Regions from separate parts of the Paenibacillus sp. JNUCC 34 genome, predicted to be linked through region 1. Evidence: a T-box and tRNA genes for the amino acid it is inferred to sense, from the RefSeq annotation. Region 1 holds a T-box; the other holds one or more tRNA genes.

What was found. The T-box of region 1 lies ahead of gltX (glutamate--tRNA ligase). A T-box ahead of a tRNA ligase gene usually reads a tRNA of that ligase, here a tRNA-Glu.
Region 2: it has a tRNA-Glu gene. The T-box ahead of gltX (glutamate--tRNA ligase) is inferred to sense a tRNA for this amino acid. The anticodon was not compared.

Annotation. Positions count from the first base shown of each region.
Region 1 covers NZ_CM177770.1:3,009,405-3,019,328, forward strand. The annotation lists gene helD (RNA polymerase recycling motor HelD) at 1-435, shown strand, start outside; gene AC2TF5_RS14165 (aldo/keto reductase) at 908-1,759, opposite strand; gene AC2TF5_RS14170 (AraC family transcriptional regulator) at 2,166-3,059, shown strand; gene AC2TF5_RS14175 (hypothetical protein) at 3,485-3,850, shown strand; T-box leader at 4,263-4,502, shown strand; gene gltX (glutamate--tRNA ligase) at 4,549-6,207, shown strand; gene AC2TF5_RS14185 (response regulator transcription factor) at 6,998-7,681, shown strand; gene AC2TF5_RS14190 (sensor histidine kinase) at 7,682-8,683, shown strand; gene AC2TF5_RS14195 (ABC transporter ATP-binding protein) at 8,778-9,461, shown strand; gene AC2TF5_RS14200 (ABC transporter permease) at 9,458-9,924, shown strand, end outside.
Region 2 covers NZ_CM177770.1:1,120,118-1,130,041, reverse strand. The annotation lists gene AC2TF5_RS05160 (FecCD family ABC transporter permease) at 1-851, opposite strand, end outside; gene AC2TF5_RS05155 (FecCD family ABC transporter permease) at 844-1,851, opposite strand; gene AC2TF5_RS05150 (ABC transporter substrate-binding protein) at 1,872-2,882, opposite strand; gene AC2TF5_RS05145 (AraC family transcriptional regulator) at 2,993-4,651, opposite strand; gene AC2TF5_RS05140 (KGG domain-containing protein) at 4,899-5,219, opposite strand; gene AC2TF5_RS05135 (hypothetical protein) at 5,397-5,648, opposite strand; gene AC2TF5_RS05130 (hypothetical protein) at 6,037-6,288, opposite strand; tRNA gene AC2TF5_RS05125 (tRNA-Leu) at 6,559-6,641, opposite strand; tRNA gene AC2TF5_RS05120 (tRNA-Lys) at 6,671-6,746, opposite strand; tRNA gene AC2TF5_RS05115 (tRNA-Glu) at 6,823-6,897, opposite strand; gene AC2TF5_RS05110 (DinB family protein) at 7,162-7,623, opposite strand; tRNA gene AC2TF5_RS05105 (tRNA-Ser) at 8,059-8,147, opposite strand; tRNA gene AC2TF5_RS05100 (tRNA-Asn) at 8,155-8,230, opposite strand; gene AC2TF5_RS05095 (SprT family protein) at 8,275-8,745, opposite strand; gene AC2TF5_RS05090 (hydrolase/acyltransferase) at 8,949-9,299, shown strand; gene cmpA (cortex morphogenetic protein CmpA) at 9,380-9,508, shown strand; gene AC2TF5_RS05080 (Tex family protein) at 9,691-9,924, opposite strand, start outside.

The DNA of each region.
Region 1 (9,924 bases):
GGAAACAAGCCTCTACTGATCAGTTCGAACAGTGTAAAGAAGCGTGATGCACAAATACTGGAAGACATCGCCTCGCTCAGGGCTGAGGGTTTCGCTTCCATCGCTGTCATTACGAAGACCGCAGCCGAAAGCCGCGAGGCCTTTGAATCATTACGAATTCAAGGAAGCGAAGCATTGCAGCTCATTACGAAGGAGACGGTCACCTTTGAGAAAGGAGCGATGGTTATTCCCGTATATCTCGCCAAGGGTATTGAGTTCGATGCAGTTCTGATTTATGAGGCATCACCTCAAGCTTACAGCCGGGAAAACGAACGCAAGCTTCTTTATACGGCGTGTACGCGGGCCATGCACCGGCTTCATCTTTACACGACGGGAGATCTGTCGCCGTTCATGCAGGCATTGCCTGCGAATTTGTACGAGAAAGTAACATATTGACGGGTCGTAGGTGACGTTGGCCGCGATATGCTGTTGCTCGGTTGATAGCAAAAATCCCACGACGACTCCTATTTCCGCGTGTCGGCGTCCATCGAAGAACAGATCGATTTGTTCCTCGAATTGTGACACACAGAAGCGTTGTCCGACGATAAGAACATATAGACTATGAAAGCCGCGTAAACTGCGGCTTTTTTTGTTTTAAGTACCCAAGTTCTTGTCCTAACTCAATGACAAGAACTTGGGTACTTTGCCGAAAATGACAAGGACTTGTACACTTAGCCGATTAGATGATTATCTAATTATACTCGACTTCGGAGCCCATTAAGCTAACAATCAGGATAGTTAAATTAATAACAAGGATTCTGCCAACGAATAAGGAGCAGATTACCAAGTGCATTTGCTCCTTAATTTAACATTTAATATTAAAGTTTTTTTGTAAAAATAGAACCTGCTGGTGGTCTTTCGAAATTTGTCAGATATCAAGTTTACGAGTACCGATCCATTTCACTATTTCTGGATCACGATGTGAAAAGAACAGGCTCTGTTTCGTATCTAACGTAGTAATCGACTCCATATCCTCTTTTCTTAATTCGAAATCAAAGATATTGAAGTTTTCGGTAATTCTTTCAATGCGAATAGACTTTGGAATCACAACGACTTCTCTTTGTGTCAACCAACGCAATGCCACCTGAGCAACGGATTTATTATACTTTTCAGCTAAGGATACCAATACCTCGTTTTGGAACAAGTTATTTTTTCCTTCAGCGAAAGGCGCCCAAGATTGAATCTGAACATTGTTCTCTTTCATCAATTTTGAACTTTCGATTTGCTGATTGAAAGGGTGCGTTTCAACCTGGTTAATAGAAGGAACCACTTCATTATGAATAATCAAATCGATTAGACGATCCTCTTGAAAGTTACTAACGCCTATTGCACGAACTTTTCCTTCCCGGTACAATTCCTCCATAGCTCGCCAAGAGCCATACACATCGCCAAATGGCTGATGAATTAAATATAAATCCAGATATTCAAGTTGCAATCTTTCTAGGGACTTTTCAAATGCTTTCTTTGTGCGCTCATAACCAGTATCCTGAACCCAAAGCTTTGTAGTGATAAATAATTCCTCTCTAGCTACACCACTACGTTTAATTGCTCTGCCAACAGCTTCTTCATTGAGATAAGAAGCAGCAGTATCAATTAAGCGATAACCTGCCATGATAGCATCATAAACGCTTTGTTCACATTCATTTTGATTTGTAATCTGAAAAACACCAAATCCAAGTATTGGCATCTCTACACCATTGTTTAAAATGACCTTTTGCATTTAAAATCCTCCTCTTCTTGCAATTAATTGTAAAACGATATCCATTACATCTATTTCCGGCCCATTCACTCGCCACGCGTTTTGAGAACGTACAGATAATCTCGAAGGAAACCGCCGCTGATAACGACACGTCGACGAAAGTACAAACTTATCTAAAATACCTGAGATCAAGAACTATGACGTGCAATCAAAAAGTTGTTAATGATTCTTGATTTTAACTTTCAAAGTGTTGCCTCCCAGCAATATATTCTATCCTCCTTACTCATCATTATTTTGTACCAAATGACAAAGGGACCGTTATCCCATTTGTCTCAAATGTTTGCCTAATCCTCTCAGTACCACTTAAGAAACAAACGAAAATGGGCTATAATCGGACTACAAATAATGACGGAATAAGGAGGATCAAATGTCTGGAATAATCACAAATCGGCAGAATGAGCTCGTTTATATCATTGAACGTTATTCAGAAAAGGACGGAGTTCACAAAACCGCTATACCGTCCTTATTTTTCATGCATCGGTCGAATGTGACCGGACCAAACCACGGAGTATACAAGCCCTCCTTTTGTATGGTAGTACAAGGGGCAAAGGAGGTATGGCTAGCGCAGGATCACTTTAGGTACAGTCCTGCCGATTACCTTGTTGCATCTGTTCACTTACCAGTTACCACCCAAGTCACTGAAGCTACTCCCGATGTACCATATTTGGGTCTCAGGCTCGAATTTTCACCGAGTCAAATTCTAGAGATTTTACATGACTCTGAACTCCGAGATATTCCGAAAGAAAATCCTAAACGAGCTATGTTTGTTAGCCATATTGAATCTTCTTTATTGGATGCGGTCATCCGATTAGCTCGTTTGTTAGATAATCCTAAAGATATTCCTGTGCTTGCTCCACTGTTTACTAAGGAAATTCTTTATAGGGTGCTGCAAAGTCAGTATGGGAATGTTTTAAAGGGACTTGTAGTAGAAGAGAGTTCAATCCACCAAATCAGAGATGTTATTGGACATATCATGAACAATTACAATCATTCTTTTCGGATCGAAGACCTTGCAGAAATAGCGAATATGAGTATATCGTCCTTTCATCGGCACTTTAAAGAAGTAACGGCTATGAGTCCTATTCAGTTTCAAAAACAAATGAGACTTCAGGAAGCCCGGCGACTATTATTAACCGAGTCTGCAGATGCCTCTGATGTTGCATATCGAGTAGGCTATGAAAGTACTTCCCAATTCAGCCGTGAGTACTCCAGAATGTTTGGCTTTCCGCCTAAACAAGATATAAAACGTCTAAAAGCATAAATGCAATTCAGTCAGTAAATGAAAAAGCAACCGATCGCTCTAGCTGGCTGCCGTGGTGACTATCGATATGGTCTTTAAATCTGTAATCGAAAAGGTTAGTTTGACAGTCCAAAATTAGAGATAGAATTATAACGACAGACCTTGCACGTGAGTCTTTACGGGGGAGGGGAATGCTAATCTTAGGCGCGCCCTAATGACTTTTCGGAAATGGAGACTGTCGTCTTTTTGGTAGCGGATAAAAACTTGGTCAATTCCTCTAAGTAGCGTAAAATGATATTCCTGATGTGAAATTGCTTGTCGATAAAATTACCCTTCCAATACTCTCTGACTATGGTTAGAAGCTATTGAATGAGTTGAATCAGGTTCTCAGCGATTATTACGAGTATCAAGCAAAATAATTCAGAAACAAAGAGAGGCCAGCACTAATGGAAAACGTATCAAATGAAGATAAATTGGAATCAATCAAAGCCTTCCAATCGACAATCCGTAAATCCGAAAACGCCTTAGATAATATGACTCAGAAAGGTGCTAACACTACCTTATTAAAGAAACGTCTCAAATCTTTATACATCGGTTTAGCCATGCTAGAAGCTGCTTGGAATCTAAGACCTCATCATTACACCGAGGAAGATTTAACAGAAGCTCGCAATGTTTTGACTGGTTTATTCCCATCACTTGAGAACATTTATGGTAAGTCAAAAGCGGGTAGCCCTCAAAAAACGCTTTTAGAAAGAAGAATTAAAGCACTTGAACTAGCTGTTCAAGCCATGGATGATCTTGCAAATAAATAAAATCCCCTTTGAATGTTTTCGCTGCAACTCTCGATCCCGAATCCAAGCCTGGTACCTTCATCGTCATCTTGAAGTACGACGATAAAGGAACCATTATTTAATGTTACTTAATATCGGCAGTTGTTAAGTGTACCGGAAGATACTTTAGATATACCACTTAATTTATGTCTATTTCCGAATATGACCAGAGTTGGTCGATTTACTGATACGGATGAAAACAGTATATTACGTATCAGAATCAGCACTGGTTGAAAAACGAATTTGAGAAGTTTTCCTAAGCGATCATCCTCGAAAATTGAAAGCAATAAAGGGAGCATAACATGGACCATGGTTGGGATATTCGAGGTCCGAATAGATTCTTGACAATTTGGTAATAATGAATTATCGTATCACTAAGCATATCCACATATTGTAAAATGAAGTGAAGAGGAAGAGTAATTAATCACTCGAATCTTAGAGAGCCCATGCTGGTGAAATTGGGTATTCGAGCTTAATGAATGAAGCCTTGGAGTAGTAGACCGAAAAATTGGAGTAGGTCTACCGGGGATTTCCCGTTAAAGAAATGTGCAGCAAGATAATGAATTGTTGCATAATGAGCGGGTTTTTTAACCAATTTAGGTGGTAACGCGGAAGCAAGCCTTTCGTCCTTTAACAGGATGAAGGGCTTTTTTATTTTGAACCTATAAGGGGATATGATTATGTCAAATGAGAACATGGCAGAACTGTTATTTCCGGATGTCGGGCAATTACCAGCTGATATTTACTCACTGTATCCACAAAGAAATTTGTCTTCATCTGCTATGGTAACACGTTTTGCACCAAGCCCAACAGGTTTATTAAACATTGGGGGGCTTTACGCAGCTTTAATATCGAAGAGATTAGCGCACCAAAGTAATGGGGTATTTTTCCTGCGTATCGAAGACACAGACAAAAAACGCGAAATAAAAGGCAGCCTCGAAAACATTATCAATTCATTGTTATACTTCGGGATTCATTTTGATGAAGGACCTACCTTATCAGGTGATAATAAGGGTGATTACGGACCCTATAAACAAAGCTCACGAATACAAATCTATAAGGTATTTATTAAGCACTTAGTGCGAAATGGATTAGCATATCCTTGCTTCTGTAATGCGGACGATTTACAAAAAATAAGAATAAGCCAGCAGAACCTAAAGGTAACAACAGGTTATTATGGTAAATGGGCTAAACATCGAGATATTTCTTTTCAGCAAGCCAAAGAAGAGATTTTAAATGGTAAACCGTTTGTTATTAGACTTAAATCTTTAGGGTCATCAGATACGAGAATAAAGTACCATGATTTGGTGAAAGGTCCGATTGAGTTACCTGAAAATGACCAAGATATTGTTATTATGAAAACGGATGGGTTACCAACATATCACTTTGCTCATGCCATAGACGATTATCTGATGGGTACAACCCATGTCATTAGGGGCGATGAATGGCTTTCTTCTGTGCCTACCCATATTCAGTTGTTTGAAACCTTAGGTTTTAGAATACCGGAATACGGACATATTGCTCCAATAATGAAGCAAGTCGGAGCTTCGAAACGGAAATTCAGTAAACGTAAGGATCTTGATGGTACCGCTGAGTATTACAAAGAACAAGGATACCCAGGAGTAGCTATAGGTGAATACTTCATGAATCTCATCAATTCTGACTTTGAAGAATGGAGGATGGCAAACCCTCATAAATCATTTAGAGACTTTTTTATCTATACTGATAAAATGAATGCCAGTGGTGCCTTATTAGACATGAATAAACTGGGTGACATCAGCAAGGATGTTATCTCAAGGCTCACGGGTAAACAAGTATTTGACCATTTATACACTTGGTCAAAGGAATTTGATTCTGAGCTATATACTTTAATTGACAAGAATATGGAATACACTGTAAACATTCTAAATATAGGTCGAACGGGTGAAAAACCAAGAAAAGATTATTCTAAGTGGTCAGATGTGAAACCAATGATTGCTTTATTTTATGACGAATTGTTTGAAAAGGATGTATTGAGTGGCTATAAGTTACCTACAAATGTTGGTTTTGATGTTGCGAAAGAAATTGTACTAGATTTCAGCAAAACTTATAGGTTCAATAATGAAAAGGAAGCTTGGTTTCATGAAATTAAAGAACTTGCAGTAAGACTCGGATTTGCAAAAGATATGAAGCTATATAAAGCCAATCCTAACGATTTCAAGGGGCATGTTGGTGATGTAGCGATGGTAATCAGGGTCGCTCTAACTAACAGAATCAATACACCTGATTTGTTTGATATTATGAAAGTAATGGGCGAAAATAGGGTTTTTGAACGAATGCAGAGATTTATGTTGTCATAAAACTTTAAAGTAAAATGACCGGTCGAACGCCGGTCATTTTTTTCGTTTAGGATGACACCATTAAAGCTCGCGGGGATGAACAGAAAGAAAACACTCCAGGTAAGCATGTAGGTCATGCTCCAATTACGAAGAGAGGCAGGAAGCATTTTCGAGCTCTACTCTAACGTATGATTATGCCGTTGGTCGCTAAGAATACAGCATACTGGTTGATTGTTTTAGTCTCAAAACGCCTTGAGTATCGTACTGACATTCATACAAATATTGGTCATTTGACGATTTGTATTGCATGGTTTGGCTTCATCGAAGGCGAGGGGAAGGAAGGTTTACTTCCAACAAAAAAAGTATGCGAATCAACCAAATCATATTCCATAAAGCACACATCCTGTAAATTGCAGTATAATTAGTAGATTCATAAGGACATATGTACAAAATACTATATAATATTAAATCACATTATACTAAGAACACTCATCCTTTACATAGCATTATTATTCAAACAGTGGAAGGAAATCAAGTTGTTCTAAAAACCCACCTATTGAGACACGCCTTTGCGACTCATGCCGTACAAACCGAGAAAATCCAAAGGGCATTCTTAGAGGTCCGGAACCGAAATCCGTATTTCCTCAAAATAAATGAACGGGAATGGTTACAAGAATCGTACGACAAGAGGAAAAACCTTTCGATCGAACTTGGAGTAAGTGATTTTTTCCCTGTTGCAGAATAAATTTGTTATAATGTCGAAGCTAAGATGGAAGAATGAATTTAATATTATAGTTAGGATGATCTGCATATGAAAATATTATTAGTGGAAGATGATAAAACGATCGCGTCCGGTCTAGAATATTCGCTCCAGCAAGATCAATTTTCTACCGTTCTTTGCCATAATGTCGCATCAGCGAAAAAGGTGCTCGCCGAAGATATAGATTCAGTCGCTTTATGCTTGTTTGATTTATCGCTTCCGGATGGAAACGGTTATGAATTGTGCAAAATGGTGAAAGAGCGACGAGATATTCCGGTCATCTTTTTAACGGCGATCGACGATGAAGTCAATGTCGTGATGGGGCTTGACATGGGAGCCGATGATTATATTACAAAACCTTTTCGAATTCGCGAGCTTCTCTCGCGAATCAAGTCTGTCTTGCGGAGATATCATAAGCCGTCTCAGACCCAAGCGATCATTAACATTGACAATGTCCGCATGAATACGCTGGAAGGAAAAGTGTATAAAAACGGCGCCGAAATTTCATTGACCGCTTTGGAGTATCGCTTATTGTTGATCTTTGGCAACCATATTGGACAAGTTCTCTCAAGAAATCAGCTTTTAGAGCAGATTTGGGACGTGGCAGGCGACTTCGTGAACGACAATACGCTAACGGTATATATCAAAAGGCTAAGAGAAAAGCTGGAGGATGATCCGCAGCATCCCACGATGATCAAAACGGTACGCGGTTTAGGATATAAGGTCGGTGATTAGATGCTGCGTAATCGAGAGATTCAAATTTTATTGTTCATCATGGGTTCAATCAGTTTAACGGCGATCGTTGCCGCTGCTTTCATTTCGTCTGTTGCGGCGGCGCTCATTTTCATCCTATCTATTTTACTTATTGGAAGCAGTCTGTTATTCACGAGATGGAGATACCGCGAACTTGAAAAGCTGTCCGTCTATTTGCGTGAAATTAGCAGCGGCAATTATTCCCTTGACGTTCGCGATAATCAAGAAGGCGAGCTTAGCATTTTAAAAAATGATATTTATAAAGTGACGCTCATGCTGTCAGAGCAGCGATCGCTTCTGCAGCAAGACAAAACTAAATTGACGGATGCCATTTCCGATATCTCTCATCAGCTGAAAACGCCGCTTACCTCTATGATGGTGATGGCGGATTTGTTAAGCAAACCTGACTTACCTTCAGCGAAAAGAACGGAGTTCACCCGTAATATTCGTATTCAGCTTGAACGAATCGATTGGCTTGTTTCGTCATTATTGAAGCTATCAAAAATCGACGCAAAGACAATCCAATTCAAAAAAGATCGAGTATCGGTGAAAAAGCTTGTACAAAAAGCGTTAGAGCCGGTTTTGATTCCGATGGATATTAAGGAACAAACGATTTCCATCAAGGGCGATGACAACGTCTCTTTTGTCGGTGATTTCAATTGGACTACTGAAGCGATCATCAATATTTTGAAAAACGGCGTGGAGCACACGCATGAAGGAGGAATAATCGTCATTTCTTTTTCCGAAAACGCGCTATTTACGGAAATTATCATTGCTGATAATGGAAAAGGCATTCCAAAAGAAGATTTGCCTTATATTTTTAAACGTTTTTATAAAGGGAAAAATGCTAGTGAGGGGAGCATCGGTATTGGTCTTGCGATGGCTTACAGCATTATTGCTAGTCAGAACGGAGTGATCGATGTGACGAGCAGCAGCGACAAGGGTACACAGTTTCGAATTAAATTTTATAAACAAGTGATTTGACCGTAAGTGAGTAAATTGTCATCTTCACAGTCACTTGAAAGTCATTTTGGACAGATAGAATGATATCCATCAGCAAAGAGATGGAGGTTTTACATTGGAAATTTTAAAAATAGATCATCTGTCTAAAATATACGGTAAAGGCGAATCGGCGGTAAAGGCGCTTGACGATGTTTCCTTTTCGGTCCGAAAAGGTGAATTTGTCGCGATCATCGGCCCGTCCGGATCGGGGAAATCGACACTTCTGCATATGCTGGGCGGTGTGGATCGGCCGACTAGCGGCAAAGTCCTCGTTGAGGATACGGACATGTATAACTTGGACGAAACGCAGCTGGCCATCTTCAGGCGCAGACAAATCGGCCTGATATACCAGTTTTTCAATCTGATTCCCGTCCTGACGGTGGAAGAGAATATGACGTTGCCGCTCTTACTGGATAACCAAAAGGTAGATCAAAAGCAATTGGATGGCCTTGTGAATACGTTGAATTTGCATCATCGACTAAATCACCTGCCGAATCAGCTATCCGGCGGACAACAGCAACGGGTGTCGATCGGCAGAGCGCTCATTAGTAATCCTGCCATTATGCTGGCAGATGAGCCGACCGGGAATCTGGACAGCAAGAATAGCAGCGAGATCATCGACTTATTACAAATGTCGAATAAAACCTATCATCAGACATTGATCGTGATTACTCATGACGAACGAATCGCTTTGCAAGCCGACAGGGTCATTTCGATTGAAGACGGAAGGATTGCCAAAGACGAGGTGATCCGACGTTGAATATTGTTAATACGCTAACGATCCGGCATCTGAAGCAGAACAAGAGACGAACGCTCGTAACCATCATCGGCGTCATCATTTCGGTTGCCATGGTGACCGCCGTCGCTACGCTTGTGTTTTCCTTTTCGGATTTAATGATCAGACAATCCATCGCAGATACAGGGGAGTGGCATGTCCAATACCAAGATGTCACCAAAGAACAGCTTACGGCGATACAGGGCGATGACGCAACCAAAACCGTCGCGATGGCAAGAGATCTGGGGTTTGCCCCACTAGAAGGGGGGCAAAACCCCAATAAGCCGTACTTGTTCATCAAGTCATATGACGCGCAAGGTTTCGCGCAATTTCAGGTTGAACTAAGCAAGGGGCGTCTTCCACTTACGGACAAGGAAGTCGTTATCTCCGAACCCGTTGCAATGAACGCCAAAGTGAAGTATGAAATCGGCGATCATCTAACCCTTCG
Region 2 (9,924 bases), 1.9 Mb from region 1:
AGTCCTACCAATTGTCTGGCCATGTGAGGAGCGATCAGGCCTACGAAACCAATACTGCCGGAAACAGCAACACTAGCACTCACCAATCCAATGCTGCACAACAGAAAAATATTTTTTTCTTTTTCAGCAGATACGCCAAGCCCTTTCACACTTTCCTCACTCAACTGAAACAAATCCAGAACATGAGCGCGCAGCCAAATTATTAGCGGAAGAAGCATTATCCAAGGCAGCATGGTAATAACAAACTTCCAGTTCGCGTTATGAAGGCTGCCCGCGAGCCATACAACCGCCATCTCAAAATCATTCGGATTCATTTTGAGAGAGACATACATGGTCACAGCGCCGAATCCGGAAGCAATAGCAATCCCGACCAATATAAGCCGCTGCGGATCGAGCGTTCCGTCTTGTCTGGCAAATAAATAAATCGCCGCTGTGGCAGCCATCCCGCCGACCACACCGAACATTGGCATCATCATTACGCCAAGCCATCCCGTCATTGTTATACTCCCTTGAAACAGGAACATAAACAGTACAACAGCCATTCCCGCACCTGCGTTAATTCCAAGTATCCCGGGGTCTGCAAGTCCATTTCTCGTTACGCCTTGGATCACGGCACCGGCTATTCCCAAGGAGAAGCCAACCAGGGCACCAAGAACGATACGAGGAAGGCGAAAATCAAATACAACAAGATCATGGTCTGGCTGACGATCGATTCTTAGCAATGTTTTGATTAGATCCATAACTGACATGTCAAAGGTTCCGCTCGTCAAACTGAAATAAGCAGCCATAAACACAATGACGGTTCCAATAACTAATACAGTACTCACACGTGCATAAGATGTGTTACGCATGCTGCCCTCCTCCTCTCGTCTTAATCAGATACAAGAAGAAGGGAACACCGATTAAAGCCGTAACAACCCCTACCGGAGTTTCAAAAGGAAAATTGATAAACCGCGCAAGAATATCGCATAGAGCTAGAAACACTCCACCTATCACCCCGGATACGGGAACGATCCAGCGGTAATCCGAACCCGACAGAAATCTGGCGATATGGGGAATGATCAAGCCTACGAAGGCAACTTTTCCAGCTAGTGCCACAGAGACACCGGTCAAAATAACGACGGCCAGTATCGCTAGCGATTTAACAAGCATTGTACGTATTCCCAGTCCCTTCGCAATCTCTTCGCCGAGTGAAAGGACAGATACAGATTTGGACAGACCAATAGCCAGTGACAAACCCACAAGGGCAAACGGAATACTTAACTTAATCAGTTCCGGATCCATCTGATGCAGTCTGGCGTTATACCAAAAACTTAGATTCTGGGAAATCTGATAATAAGTCGCAATGGCATTAGCTGTTCCGCTTAGAAATGTTCCGATAATCGTACCGAGTATTGCCAGTCGAACTGGACTAAGTCCATGAGGAATCATCCAGGCAAGACCGAAAACAATGCCTGCACCGACGGCAGATCCGATCAAGGAACATACAATATACCAGGTGGAATTCGCGTTTGGCATAAATACCATAAATAGAGTAACCGCAAAAACAGAACCGTCCGATACGCCCATGATGGAGGGCGATGCAAGGTAATTTCTTGTCATTCCTTGCATGAGTGCTCCTGATATAGCCAGAAAAGCACCAATCAGCAACGCTCCTATGACACGCGGTAACCTAGAAGTCATAATGATCTGATGATCTACACTGTCTGCATCAAATGCGAATACGGAATCCCAAATCACATCAACTGTAATATTTTTAGCTCCATATAAAATTGAAGCGATGATGAGCAATATAACTGCTGCCGGGGCTATCACAAGGATAACCGCCGGCAGCGAACATCTGAACCGCATATACAACACGCCTTACTGATCTATTTTGTGAGATTGCTTACCGCTTCCTTCAGGAACTGAATTTTGCTGTAGGCTGTTCCGCCTTGAGCCAAGGGATCGACAACATTAACAAAAACGTGGTCGTCTTTGAAAGCCTTAATGTTCTTCATGATCGGATCGTTCTTGAATTTCTCAAGTGCATCCGGTGTTTCTTGGTTCTCTGCTGGAGAGAACTGGATGAACAAATAGTCCGGATTCATGTCTGCAAATTTCTCTTTGGAGATCAATTCCTGTGCTTTTGCAGCTTTCACTTCCTCAGGAACTGCAATCCCAAGATCTTCATACAATACCGGATTAAAGAATACAGCTTCCGGATAAATGTACTGCTCTCCACCCCGGATCCTTAACGCAACAACCTTTTTATCTTTAAGGGAATCTCCAAGCTGAGATTTGGCCGCTTCCAGGTCAGTTTTGTATTGGGCAATTTCTTTCTCCGCCTGCTCCTGCTTGCCACTTAATTCCCCGAGCAGTTTTAAGTTACTCTCCCAGTTCGTAGAGATGTGGGAATACGGAATTGTTGGTGCAATTTTGTTCAACTGCTCAATAACCTCCGGTTTAGCTTTGGAAGATGCCAGAATGACATCTGGTTTCAATGACAAAATGGTTTCGAAATTCGGTTCCATTTTTTCTCCAACGGATTGAGCATCTTTCGTTATGGATTGAAACAAAGGAGGGAATTCCCCTGCAAAAGTAATGGCTCCAACAGGATTAACTTCCAAAACAATGGAATCCTCCATGGCTTCGACAGCACCTGTGATAACAATCCGCTCTGTCTTAGTTGGCAACGTGTACTCTTGGTCCAAATATTTCACAACTTTGGTATCTGCAGTCTGAGGCGCATCTGCTTTTTTCTCTGTAGATTCATTCTGCGAAGCATTGTTTTGGGATTCACTATTAACGGCCTGCTCTTTTCCTTGCTTATCTCCACCACAAGCCGATAAAATCAGGGCCATCACCATGAATAACCCCAGCATAAACTTCATTTTTTTCATCTCTTTCTTGTTCCCCTTTCAACGGTCATCCTATAATTGATAATGATTATCATTATTAATTATAGTAAGGGATGAACGTCCTTTACACCATGGACAAATCACCAAATCCATCATGGACAATCTCCGGAAAAGGTTTTGGCAACCTCTTCAACCATTAGTTCCAGTGCAATCGGTGAATATTCTCGCCAAGGATAGGAGGATACCTGATGAAACCTTCCTTCTCTAACAGCAGGTATCGTCATCCAATCCGGAGAAGTTTGGAGTTCTCGCCAATATTCAAGCGTATCCGAATCCTGACGGACCAAAAGAAAAATATGATCTGCCTCCATTGTCTTTATCTTGTCAACAGTCAAGGGGACATCGTCACTCATTTTTTCCATAAGGGAAGGTGAAAGAAAGTCCAGATTGTTAAACAGCACTTCTCTCATACCGAGGTTTCTATATGAGACCAGTTCATGATCATGAAGACGTGCGGTCAAAAGCGTTGGCGGATCATTGATTTCCCTGAAAATCTCATGCCGGAAGGACCGTAATTTCCTATAAAATGACTCTATCCACTGCTGTGCCTCCGCATTTTTATCAAGTAAATGTGCCATCCACAGCAGCTGCTCCTCCCACCCAACACTTTCCTCAGGAAGTTCGTAAACGGGAGCAATCTGCTGCAACCGCTCCTTCTCCCATAATTCCAGATCCTGTGAACAGATAATGAGCTCCGGCTGTGATAATTCAAGCTTTTCCAGATTGCCTATTTTGTTATGATTTTGGCGGAACGCATTCAGGTGTACAGGGATATCCGGACCAAGATTATGGTAGTAATCCCGAGACCATTTGGGATGCAGCGGTGCTGCATACGGAATGATATTAAGCGGTATTAGATACCCTAGTAGGGAAGTAGAACCATAGACCGCTAATTTGTTTTTTCGTTTTTTTATGTAGGCCGACGGAGATAGACCAAATTCTTTTTTAAACTTCCGACTGAAATAAAATTCATCTTTATATCCCACCATATGTGCGACTTCCTTAAGAATACGTCCTGAACCCAACATCAATTGTTTTGCCTTATTCATTCTCACCTGGGCCAGATATTCCGTTGCGCTAAGACCATATGTTTTTTTAAACATATCCATATAATATTTGGGACTGAGTTCGGCCATACCGGCAAGCTGGTCAATCGTCAATTCTTCATTATAGTGATTGTCCATGTATTCTCTGGTACGTTCCAATCCCTGAGTCTTATCGCTCTTGGCATTCAAATTGCCCAAAGATAACATCTCTTGCAGCAATTCTTGAAAATCCAACTGAGCCCGCCATTGTTTAAAGTCATCATCACTTCGAAAATGCTCATATATGGATCGACAGAACAAACTCAATCGATCTGCTGAGCTTAGCGTCAATGCACCTTCGTACTGAAGTATTTTTTCGGCATCAGCCTCCTCCAGCTGTCTCCTGCATAACGATTCTTTATAGAAGTTAAAATAAATGACGGCAACAGACACCGATTCCACACCATGTCTGTTTATTCCAAAAGTCGTACCACCCGGACAAAAGTAAGCAAATTCTCTTCCCATCCGGTTTTTGCGATCTTCTCTTTCCAGAGAAGCCTCTCCTCCGAGCAACACAATGAGTGCTGGTTGAAGCGTAAGCTGCTGTTCCAGATACATACCTTCCAGAGTGAATACTTCTATATTCCACAATTTGATTGTCAAAGAGTTGAATGTTGTTTGCTGCTTTCCTTTGCAGTTGCTATCTTTCTTTATATTCAATATCAAAACAAATTCCGCCCTTATATGAGAATGGTTATCATTATCATATAGATAACATATTCCTAGTCACTCTGTCCAGAAAGCTACTGCAATTCACTGGAATCTGGTGGTACGGTGAGAAATAAACAGCCATAGACGGGTTCAGTACCCGACTATGGCTGATCCTAATTACTTATGAAGGTTCTACTTTACAAAGTAATCCCAAGTTATAGGGTTGCTATTTTTTAGTAGATCCGTTATATATGTTGCGGACTCAGGCCTGACCGCCTTTACGTCCAGCTTCCTCACGGCTCAACTTGCTGCTATTTCCACCATTGCTGGAGTTATTGCGGGACTCGCCACCTTTTTGACCAATTTCTTGATAAAACTCTTTACCCTGGGAGTCAGAGGTAGCTTCTCCGCCCTTCCTGCCAATTTCCTGATAGAACTGTCTATTGTGAGAATCTGACGTTGCCTTGCCACCCTTACGTCCGATCTCCTGATAAAACTCTTTATCATGGTTCCTGGCTGTTGCTACTCCACCTAACCGTCCTGCTTCTTCACGGCTCATTTTACCAGTGTTGTTTCTAGCCATTACGAATCACTCCTTATAGGTTTTTGGGAAGTTGCCTGTCCATGGTATCCTATTAACCACTTGACCAAATATGAAACATCATTTACTTCTCAAGGAAGCCCCTGCGAACCCCTCGTTCGGACCGTTAAAAGACCCATTTCCAAATGAAATTGGAAATGGGTCCGAATAATTAAAAACCTATAAAGTATAGCCGATATTCAGCAATTGTTTTTTTAAATCGAAATCCTTAGGTTCGCGATAACGCCATTTCGCACCTTTTTTAATCCACTCTTCAAGATATCCTATATAGGTATATCCTAAATCATCATCATGATATCCAAATTGAAAGCCGCAACACGAGCAACGTATATAGGTCTTACAACCATATTCGTCTATTGGTGGTTCATCAAGCTTGTCATATCCGCATACTAAACAAGTATAATATTTCATTGTTTTAGCTCCTTTGATGTTGTCTTCTCCAATAAGCAATTCCATCTTTGGGTTTAAAGAAAGTTCTAATTACACCCTTTTTAGTAAGAGAACCAAATTCATTAGTTCTTGGATTGTAAAATAATTTATCGCCATTGGGCCTGCTTTTTTTTAAGAATGTTTATTCCACTTGTATTTTTAAAGGATTGGTTTACTTAAAATATTGATTCTCTCTCCGGTTTGTGAAATTTTTAATCTAAATGGATAGAGGTACACATTTATAACCGAACCTAGCCGATAACAGGTGCTGGTTATACCTTTTCTTTTTTGTGTAATGGATTCACAGTTAGAAGCAATTAATAGACCCATTTCCAAATGAAATTGGAAATGGGTCCGAATAATTAAAAACCTATAAAGTATAGCCGATATTCAGCAATTGTTTTTTTAAATCGAAATCCTTAGGTTCGCGATAACGCCATTTCGCACCTTTTTTAATCCACTCTTCAAGATATCCTATATAGGTATATCCTAAATCATCATCATGATATCCAAATTGAAAGCCGCAGCATGAACAAACTTCAAAAGTTTTATAACCGTATTCGTCTATTGGTGGTTCATCAAGCTTGTCATATCCGCATACTAAACAAGTATAATATTTCATTGTTTTAGCTCCTTTAATTATTGTCTTCTCCAATAAGAAATTCCAGCTTTAGGTTTATAGTAAGTTCTAATTACGCCCTTTTTAGAAAGAATACCAAATTCATTGGTTCGTGGATTATAAAATAATTTATCCCCATTGGGCCTGCTTTAGTTGAATAAGCCCCTATCAAGCTGGTGGAGGATAAACGGAAAAAGGAGCAACTAAGCAGGAAACATCTCCTGCATAAACGCCAAAAAAAAGCTCCTGCAAAAATGCAGGAGCTTTTTAGTATGCGGTAGAGAGGACTCGAACCTCCACGGGTATACACCCACTACCCCCTCAAGATAGCGTGTCTGCCATTCCACCACTACCGCATATTAAAAGGGTTAAATCTGTAAAAAAATGGTGAGCCATGAAGGACTCGAACCTTCGACACCCTGATTAAAAGTCAGGTGCTCTACCAACTGAGCTAATGGCTCTCGATGACAATCAAAGTGGCTGCCATAAAAGTAATTTTATGCTTCGACGAACCGTTGGGGTTCTCAAAGTAAAATATGGTGACCCGTAGGGGATTCGAACCCCTGTTACCTCCGTGAAAGGGAGGTGTCTTAACCCCTTGACCAACGGGCCTTATTTTCAACATCGCCGTGACGACAAGATTGAGTATAGCATAAACAGAAAACTTATGACAAGCTTTTTTTATATATTTTTCAAAAAAATTTTAGGTTTAAATCTTCATCAAACTCAGCCCAAAAATTTCGTCACCATCGGTTCCTCTCACGGTGTTTCCCTTACTTTAAGTAATATCTTGAACTTTTAACATCAAATTATTGACCATCTATAATGAATTGCTGCTCCATCTTCTACGAGATCGGAATATTTATCAATCGCCACCTATAGCTCTAAAACACGTTTAATTTGTTGAAAATGGTGAATATCATGTTTTACTAGACCATTATAATAATCGAATAAATTCAAACGCGTTTGACCAATATTGAATTCTTTACTCCAATATGTAAGGGGCATTTTATCTATTACACTAATAAGTTCTTTTCTTACCGTTATGAATTTATTTATTATCACTTGCTTTTCACATGTTCTTGCTTCTGATGCAGCTTGTGAGTTCATAGCTTCTACATCTGGAACCTTTGGCAAGACCTCTTCTGAAAATAATTGTGGAATTCGTTTTTGTACAACTTCATCCCAAAATACTAAATGTCCTATTATTTCCGCTATCGACCATTTTCCAGTATCTATTGGACTCCTCCATTGATTTTCAGTGATACAACTTAAACTCTCTACAAATTCAATCGAATAAGAATAATGGTCAATAATTTTCGCTTTCTCTTTACTCATACACCAGACCTCCTTCTCTAAATAACCCATTGTATTATTAATTATACTTTTGTTGATGGCTTGAACTAGTTAAAGTAATGAGTTATCTATGTCGCGCACAGGATATTCGAGCTTTCTACTGCGAAGTATATAAGGATCTATTGTTCGGTGTTAAATGAAATAATATTCAAGAAATCAAACGATGTCAACGCTCTGACGAACCCTTATGAGGGTTCTCATCCCTTTGCAAAAACCCCCCCTTCGCTTTTGCGTTGGGAGCTTTAATGATGTTATTCAGAACGGAGAGAGAGGGGTACTCTCACTTCGTTCGAGACTGCGATGTTATTCCTATCGAAGCTTATGCTCCGACGAACCCTTTTTTGAGGGTTCTCATCCCTTTACATAAAAACAGCCTGCCGGAAAACCGACAGGCTGTTTCATCGACGTTACTCTAAACGGAGAGAGAGGGATTCGAACCCTCGCACCGCTTACGCAGTCTAACCCCTTAGCAGAGGGTCCCCTTATAGCCACTTGGGTATCTCTCCAAATAAATGGCTCCCCGAACAGGACTCGAACCTGTGACAACTCGATTAACAGTCGAGTGCTCTACCAACTGAGCTATCAGGGAACGTTATGATGCAACTGAATATTAATTTACCATGATGTACGCTTTCAGTCAAGTGGCAGAAGACGCAGACAACCACTGCAGCGACCACAGCGGTAACGAGCTGGATCCATTTTTCGCTTGCGCCTGTATTCGGTTCCACAATCCACACACCGCAACACGTAGCGATAGGGCTCTGGTTTTCGTTGTTTATCCTGTGGTTTTACAATCGCTTTACAAAAACGGCTGCCGCCTACAGCCTTAAGCAGTGCTTTGAAATCGGAATCACGATGCTTATACCCCCGTCCTGCCAGGTGTAAATGATAGTGGCATAGCTCGTGCTTTATGATCTTCTCTACCTCTTCTCGCCCATGAATCTCAAGCTGGTGAGGATTAATTTCTATATTGTGGCTTTTCATAAAATACCGCCCGCCTGTGGTAGAAAGCCTACTATTAAACAAAGCACGGTGCCTGAACGGAACACGAAAACTATTAATTGAGATCTCCTCCACCCAGGCCTGGAGCTCTTCGTTGCTCATCTCATGCATAACGTCTGCCTTCTCCCTTTCCGCATTCCTTTATTCGTGCACATGACACACGAAGGATACTACTTGAATTTTAACTTCTCTCTAAGCTACACTGTCAAGTAAGGATGATGCAAATGAACGGCTTTCGTCAAACGATCAGAATGGATTTTGCAAATAATCTGAAGCAGGAAAGTATGGAGGGAGAACTTACAATCATGCCGAACATGCGTTATGTGATTTTACAGCTGAACGATAAACTGCAATACGTGGAAATGCCTTCGGATTACGCTTACCAGCTTAGCGCGCTCAATCTGCGGCTCAATAAGGAAATCAGCAAGCTGACTGCACAGGACAAGCCGGAGCTTCCGCTGGCCATAGCTGAATGTGATAACCTGGACTTGCTTCAGGAATCTGCACAAACGGTCAGTGGTCTTGACTACATAAATGAATTGGAGCGCACCTTTGCTTCCCTGGATGAGACTCATTATCCGCTCATATCTCTGCTCACTGAAATTCGCGCCCTGCAGGCACAGCTGGAGCAGTGGTATGAAGAAGAAGCCGTTTAAAAATAGGTAGACCTGCACGCTTTGGGCGTCTTCCCCATATGCTATCCATAACAGACGGATCGCAAGAGGAGGAGATACCCTTGCCGCAATGGCTCTGCAATCAACTCACACGTGCCTTTCGCAAAAAGGACAGACGCCAGATCAAACTACTGAACGAGTGCTGGTTCTTTTATCGAAACTCCCCGGGTGAGAGCTCGGATGCCCAATAAAGGGTATGCACGATATTGTCCATATCAGTGTATGCGAACAAGCCAGACCAAGGGTCTGGCTTGTTTTAGTTTCTTTAGAGATAATTTCAAGTTTATTCTCGCTCATTCAAAACTACTCGTTGAAGGCCAATCTCTTAACAAGAAGCCCCAATCCAGCACTGGATCGGGGCTCTTTGTCATTCTTATTGGTCCTTCGGCTTACGCATGGTCAAACCGACGCGGCCTTTTTTCAAATCTACATTCAATACCCATACGGTCACATTGTCACCGACCGATACCACATCCATCGGATGTTTGACATACCCATCGCTAAGCTGTGAAATATGAACCAGTCCATCACTCTTGATGCCGATATCAACAAAGGCACCAAAGTCGATCACGTTGCGAACGGTCCCTTGAAGCTCCATGCCTGGCAG